2 linked regions of the Caballeronia sp. TF1N1 genome follow. The protein of the gene in region 1 interacts with the protein of each later gene in a pairwise test. Links are inferred from orthologs where the notes say so. Each region holds a gene or a part of one and is shown on either strand. Other genes may lie near its edges. The genes, in order: LDZ28_RS24695 and kdsB.

Region 1 (3,173 bases):
CCGGATGAAGCAGCAATATCACAAAAATAAAACGTGCTTCGCGAAAGAAAATCGGCGAAGCACGTTCGTATCGACAATGCGTCACTCGACGCTTTCCCAGTGCTCCGGCTCGCCCTTGTCCGTGATACGCACCTTCGCCAGCAAGGGCGTATAGCCGCGCAGCCTGATTTCGCTGACCGCGAGCTTTTCCGAACTGAACACCTGCTCGGTGATCTTCGTGCCGTCGGGATACTCGAGTGTGTATCCATCGATTGGGCCCCATCGGCCCTTGGGCAAGGGTTCAACGTAGATTTGCATCATGATGACTCCGGCGTTGTAGGAAGCGTCGGGCAAGCGCCGTGACTGCGGCTGCCTCTTATATAAGAGCGTAGTCCTTAAGCGTGGCGCTGCATCGGGGAGAATGAGGACTAGATTTACGCGTGGAATCAGGACCTTGGAGAAGGAATTTCGCGATGAGAAACGCACCGGGGCTATGTGCAACGCGTGCATGCTGCCACGCAGCAGGATTTCTCACGACACGCGGGCTGGTTTCGTGATGTGGGATCGATGAGTTCGAGCGCCCGGCAATTTGCCCGTGCATCGCGAGTCCTGGCACGAGCGTGGGTTCCCTGGCGCGCGGCCGCCCAATGGCCGCGCGCGCCGGTAACGTCAACGTCGGTTATTGCGCGAGCGCCGGGTGCTTCATCAACGTCGCCGCAGCGGACGACGATGAAGCCGGGTTCTGCCCGGTAATCAAAAGGCCATCGGTGACGACATAAGGTGCCCAGTCTTCGAGCTTTGAATAGATGCCGCCCTTCGCCTTGAGTTCGTCTTCAACGAGGAACGGCACGACATCGGTCAGTCCGACCGCGGCTTCCTCTGAGTTGGTGAAGCCTGTGACTCGTTTGCCTTCGACAAGCGGTGCGCCCTCCGGCGTGCGGACATGGCGCAGCACGCCGGGTGCGTGGCAGACCAGCGCGACAGGCTTGCCAGCGGCCAAGAAGGCTTCGATCAGGGCGATCGAGTTTTTGTCTTCGGCCAGGTCCCAGAGCGGACCATGACCGCCCGGATAAAACACGGTATCGAAATCGGCTTGCGAGACGAGATCGAGCTTTACCGTGCTGGCAAGCTGCGCGGTAGCCTGCGAATCGGCTTCGAAACGATGTGTCATCTCCGTCTGATTGGCCGGCTCGTTGCTCTTCGGGTCGAGCGGCGGCTGACCACCTTTAGGCGATGCCAGCACGATTTCCGCGCCCGCATCCCTGAAGGCGTAGTAGGGTGCGGCCAGCTCTTCGAGCCAGAAACCCGTTTTGCGGCCCGTGTTGCCGAGTTGGTCATGTGAGGTCAAAACCATGAGCACTTTCATGTTGCATCTCCGTGGGTGAGTAAGGTGAAACCGTAAAGAAGGTTGATGGTGTTAGTAGACCAGTCGTCTAGTAAATGCTTCAAAAAAACACCTCTAAAGAAGTGCTGGCACCTCGCTCCCTGCTTCGTCAGGGAGCAAGTCGCAAGATCCGCTGCGTTGTCGTCGTCGCCACTTCAAACGGCTGCGTGTTGCGAACGATCTTCACCATGATGCTGGCGCCGAGCCACAGTTGATACAAGCTCTGCGCGACGCTTTGCGGATCACCTTCGATCGAAAGCGAGCCTTCCGCCACACCGATTTCGATTGCACTTGCAAGACGGCTAACGATCCCTGCCGTGCCGCGCTTCAACGTGGCGCGCATGGCCTCCGACATGTCCGCCACTTCGGCGCCGAGCTTGACCGCGAGACATTTGCCCTGGCAATCGAAGAAGGACTGGGTTTCTTGCCAAATGCTCCAGTAGTTCGTCAGCCGCTGCGCCATGTTCAGTCCGGGCTGCGCTAGCGTCCCGTCGAGGTCGTTCAAATAGTCCTCGAAATAGCTTTCCAGGAGCGCCACGCCGAACGCATCTTTGGAGCCAAAATAATGATAGAACGAGCCCTTCGGCACGCCGGCTTCCGTGAGAATCTCATTCAGGCCGACGGCGGAAAAGCCTTTGGCGCCGATCAACCGTTGACCAACGGCAATGATGTTTTCGCGGACGTCGACGGTTTCTGATGTGTTTGCGGTAGGCATGGGTGAACTTTAGCGTGTAGTAGACCAGTCGTCTAGTATTTTGGGAAATTTCTTGTCCTTCGCGGACGTCATGTCCGGTCCATGTGCGATTCCTCACACTTTGTTTCAATTTGTTGCAAATAGGCGAGAGGCCTATTGGATAAGGCTTTGCGGGCTGGGCGAGGTTGCGAGGGTGTCGGCAGGCCGCCGGGCTTGGTAAAGATTTCAAGCCCCACTCCGTTAAAGAACTCAACAGACAAGGAGCCAAAGCCATGAAGATCGAATCGAACAACACGCCCGCCGCACTCCAATCCGACACCTTTCGCGTAGCAAGCAAACGCGATGTGCAGGCTACGGGCGGCGTGCAGCAAACCAGCGCGACCAACGCAACCAGCTCGAAAGTGACGTTGTCCTCGTTGTCGTCGATGCAAGTCACGGGCGGCGCGGACATCGACACGGCGAAGGTCGAATCGATCAAGGCGGCTCTGCGTGATGGAACCTACAAGATCGACTCGGGCAAGATTGCGAGCGGCATGTTGAGCACCGCAGGCGATTTGCTCAAGACGACGATGCGTTGATGGGTGGTTGAGCGGGAATGGAGCGCGGACGGCGTAGCGCAAAGCGTCGGGGGACAAAACCAAATGCCCCGTTCAAATGGCATGGCCGATTCTGCAGATTCGTAGTCGAGCGGACCGACGCGTAGCGCGCCCGACACCAATCACTCGCCTGGCGGCCCATACATCTTCGGATTTCTGTGCGGCGCCTCGACACGCTCCGAATTTGAATGATCAGTCGATGCCGGAGCTTGGGTGGCCGACCCTTCGGCTCCAACGCTATTCTCCGGCGATGCCGGCGCACCAGGCACCGCGCATCCCGCCAAAACGATTAGCAACGTCCCAAGCGCGGCTTTCAACATTTTGCACCCGGCATTAACGCACATTGGCAATCGCGGGCATCTCTTTGAACGAGGGCTTGGCGAACAAATAGCCTTGCATCAGGCTCACGCCGGCTGCTTCCAGAAAATCGCGCTCGCCTTGCGTCTCGATGCCTTCCGCGATCACGCGAATTCCCAGATCACTGCAAATCTTCAAGACGCCGGCAACGATCCGCTGACGC
Region 2 (3,092 bases), on another replicon or contig:
GGTCCCGTTGCGTGGGCGCTCACGCCCTTCGCCTGCATCTTCGGCGCGATTGCCGCGACGCGCCGGGCGTTCTTCGAACTCGGCTGGATCAAGCGCGTCGATGTCGGCGTGCCGGTGGTCGTCGTCGGCAACGTGACGGTTGGTGGCACGGGCAAGACGCCGACGGTCATCGCGCTCGTCGAGGCTCTGCGCGCGGCAGGGCATCAGCCGGGCGTCGTTTCGCGCGGATACGGCGCGAAGATCGCGAAGCCGACGAGCGTCGCGCCGACCTCGGCCGCCGCGCAAGTCGGCGACGAGCCGCTGCTGATCGCGCGCCGCACTCACGCGCCGGTCTTCGTATGCCCGGATCGCGTAGCGGCGGCGCGTGCGCTGGTCGAGGCGCATCCCGAAGTCGATGTCATCGTGTCCGACGACGGCCTGCAGCACTATCGGCTCGCGCGCGTGTTCGAGCTCGTCGTATTCGACGACCGCCTCGGCGGCAACGGCTTCCTGCTGCCCGCCGGCCCGTTGCGCGAACCGATGTCGCGCCATCGCGACGCGACGCTCATCAACAGCCCCTACGACCGCACCTTGCCGCCGTGGCCCAACACCTTCGCGCTCGAACTCGAATCAGGCGATGCCTGGCTGCTCGACGATCCATCGGTGCGCCGTCCGCTCGCGCAGTTCGCAGGCGAGAAAGTGGTCGCCGCCGCGGGCATCGGTTCGCCCGAGCGTTTCTTCGCGACCTTGCGCGCCGCCGGCATCACGCCTGGCACGCGCGCGTTCCCCGATCACTATTCGTATCGCGAGAATCCTTTCGAGGACGTGAAAGCCGACGCCATCCTGATCACCGAGAAGGATGCAGTAAAATTTGGGGCCTGGCGTGATGCGCGCATCTGGGTCGTTCCCGTGCAAGCCGTGCTCAGGCCTCGCCTCATCGCTCTAGTTGTGGAGAAACTCCGTGGACGCACGTCTGCTTGAAATCCTCGTCTGCCCGATCTGCAAGGGTCCGCTCACCTATGACCGCGCGGCGCAGGAACTCGTCTGCAGCGCGGACAAGCTTGCTTATCCCATTCGCGACGGCATTCCCGTGATGCTCGTCGACGAAGCGCGTCAAACGGTGGAAGGCACGCCGGTCGAGCCGTTGAAGCCGGTTGGCGGCGCGTAAGGTCCGATCATGTCCGTGCCGTTCATCGCCGTCGTTCCGGCGCGTCTTGCTTCCACACGGCTGCCGAACAAACCACTCGCCGATATCGGCGGTAAGCCGATGGTCGTGCGCGTCGCCGAACGCGCGCGCGAGTCCGGCGCGAGCCAGGTGATCGTCGCAACCGACTCCGACCGCGTGGTCGAGGCTTCGCGCGATCACGGCATCGAAGTGATGCTCACGCGCTCGGATCACCCCACCGGCACCGACCGTCTCGCCGAAGTGGCGACGCGTCTGAACTGGCCCGACGACGCCATCGTCGTGAACGTTCAGGGCGACGAGCCGCTCATCGACCCGCAACTCGTGCGCGATGTCGCCGCGCATCTCGCGGCGCATCCCGAATGCGCAATCGCCACGGCCGCGCATCCCATTCACGATCCCGCCGACGTGTTCAATCCGAATGTCGTGAAAGTCGTGCTCGATGCGAAGAGCGTCGCGCTCTACTTCTCGCGTGCGCCCATTCCCTGGACGCGCGACGCGTGGCAATCGCACTGGCCGGACGTCGCCGCGCTTTCGGCGCTGCCCGCGGTGCCCGAAAACGTGCTGCGGCATATTGGCCTGTACGCGTATCGCGCGAAGTTTCTGCGCGAGTTTCCAAACCTCGCGCAAGCGCCCATCGAAGCCGCCGAGGCGCTCGAACAACTGCGCGCGTTGTGGCATGGCGAGCGCATCGCGGTGCGCGTCACGCATGAAACACCTGCACCGGGCGTCGATACACCCGCCGATCTCGCGCGCGTCCAGGCGCTCTTTTCCAGCGCCGGCTGAAAGCTCGCACAACCCGTGTATACCCCCGCCAAACGCTTGCGCGGCGGGAATCACAGCGATTTCTATCGCCGTTATTACGGCCGCGTTCGTAATGAGCCGTGGCATAATCAAGCGATTGCGCGAGCCTTCCGGTCAGCGCCACGCTCAACGTTGCGCCGCTGTCCGCGGGTGCCGCGCCGACTTTCGAATCGGCTGCGCGCTCTGTCGTCGACGCCGCGCGAGCCTGGCCACCGGATGCAGATTCAGACTCGCCGCGCGGTTTCTAGACGATTCGGAGATATCACCATGCGTTTGATCCTGTTGGGCGCACCCGGCGCGGGCAAGGGCACCCAGGCAAACTTCATCAAGGAAAAGTTCGGCATTCCGCAGATCTCGACCGGCGACATGTTGCGCGCGGCCGTGAAGGCGGGCTCGCCGCTCGGCGTCGAGGCCAAGGGCTATATGGACGCGGGCGAGCTCGTGCCGGACACGCTCATCATCAATCTCGTAAAGGAGCGGCTGCTCGCGGACGACTGCAAGAACGGCTATCTGTTCGACGGTTTCCCGCGCACCATTCCGCAAGCGGAAGCCATGAAGAACGCGGCTGTCGTAATCGACTACGTGCTGGAAATCGACGTGCCGTTCGACGAGATCATCACGCGTATGAGCGGGCGTCGCGTCCACGCGGCGTCGGGCCGCACGTATCACGTCAAGTTCAATCCGCCGAAGAACGACATGACGGACGACGTCACCGGCGAGCCGCTGATCCAGCGCGACGACGACAAGGAAGAAACCGTGAAGAAGCGGCTCGACGTGTATGAAGCGCAGACCAAGCCGCTCATCGCGTACTACAACGACTGGGCGAAGCGCGGTGAAACGAACGGGCTGAAGGCGCCGGAATATCGCAAGATTTCCGGGCTCGGCGCGGTCGATGAAATCCGCACGCGCGTGTTCGATGCTTTGAAGTAACTTGCCCGCGTCACGGAAAACCCGCTCTTCGCCGAGCGGGTTTTTTTACGCCTTCAAACTTTCTCGCCAAGCTAAAACGGCGAGCCATAAAATCGAACGGCCTCACGAGGGCCGCGAATGCAGCACTTCCTCATATCAAGGAGAAGAGACATGGAGATACAAGGCAACGTTTTTCTGATCACCGGCGGCGCGTCCG

The links.
Region 2: the proteins of LDZ28_RS24695 (region 1) and kdsB interact in binary tests that used the Escherichia coli proteins (3 or more experiments, as listed by UniProt). The link is inferred for Caballeronia sp. TF1N1 from one-to-one orthologs.

The regions. Positions count from the first base shown.
Region 1 is NZ_CP084628.1:874,620-877,792, forward strand. What follows is about bases 276-3,129. They hold LDZ28_RS24695 (TetR/AcrR family transcriptional regulator), read right to left. Parts: upstream 2,079-3,129; coding sequence 1,473-2,078; downstream 276-1,472. Other genes in these bases: LDZ28_RS24685 (hypothetical protein), read right to left, coding at 276-300; LDZ28_RS24690 (type 1 glutamine amidotransferase domain-containing protein), read right to left, coding at 659-1,345; flgM (flagellar biosynthesis anti-sigma factor FlgM), read left to right, coding at 2,330-2,635; LDZ28_RS24705 (EAL domain-containing protein), read right to left, coding at 2,987-3,129. Outside these bases: more of LDZ28_RS24685, read right to left, coding at 82-275; more of LDZ28_RS24705, read right to left, coding at 3,130-3,173. UniProt on the Escherichia coli protein: Involved in response to both electrophiles and reactive chlorine species (RCS). Represses the transcription of the nemRA-gloA operon by binding to the NemR box.
Region 2 is NZ_CP084626.1:2,328,426-2,331,517, forward strand. The notes cover bases 280-3,052. They hold kdsB (3-deoxy-manno-octulosonate cytidylyltransferase), read left to right. Parts: upstream 280-1,156; coding sequence 1,157-1,948; downstream 1,949-3,052. Other genes in these bases: lpxK (tetraacyldisaccharide 4'-kinase), read left to right, coding at 280-960; LDZ28_RS10790 (Trm112 family protein), read left to right, coding at 941-1,147; adk (adenylate kinase), read left to right, coding at 2,234-2,896; LDZ28_RS10805 (3-hydroxyacyl-CoA dehydrogenase), read left to right, coding at 3,047-3,052. In the rest of the region: more of lpxK, read left to right, coding at 1-279; more of LDZ28_RS10805, read left to right, coding at 3,053-3,092. UniProt on the Escherichia coli protein: Activates KDO (a required 8-carbon sugar) for incorporation into bacterial lipopolysaccharide in Gram-negative bacteria.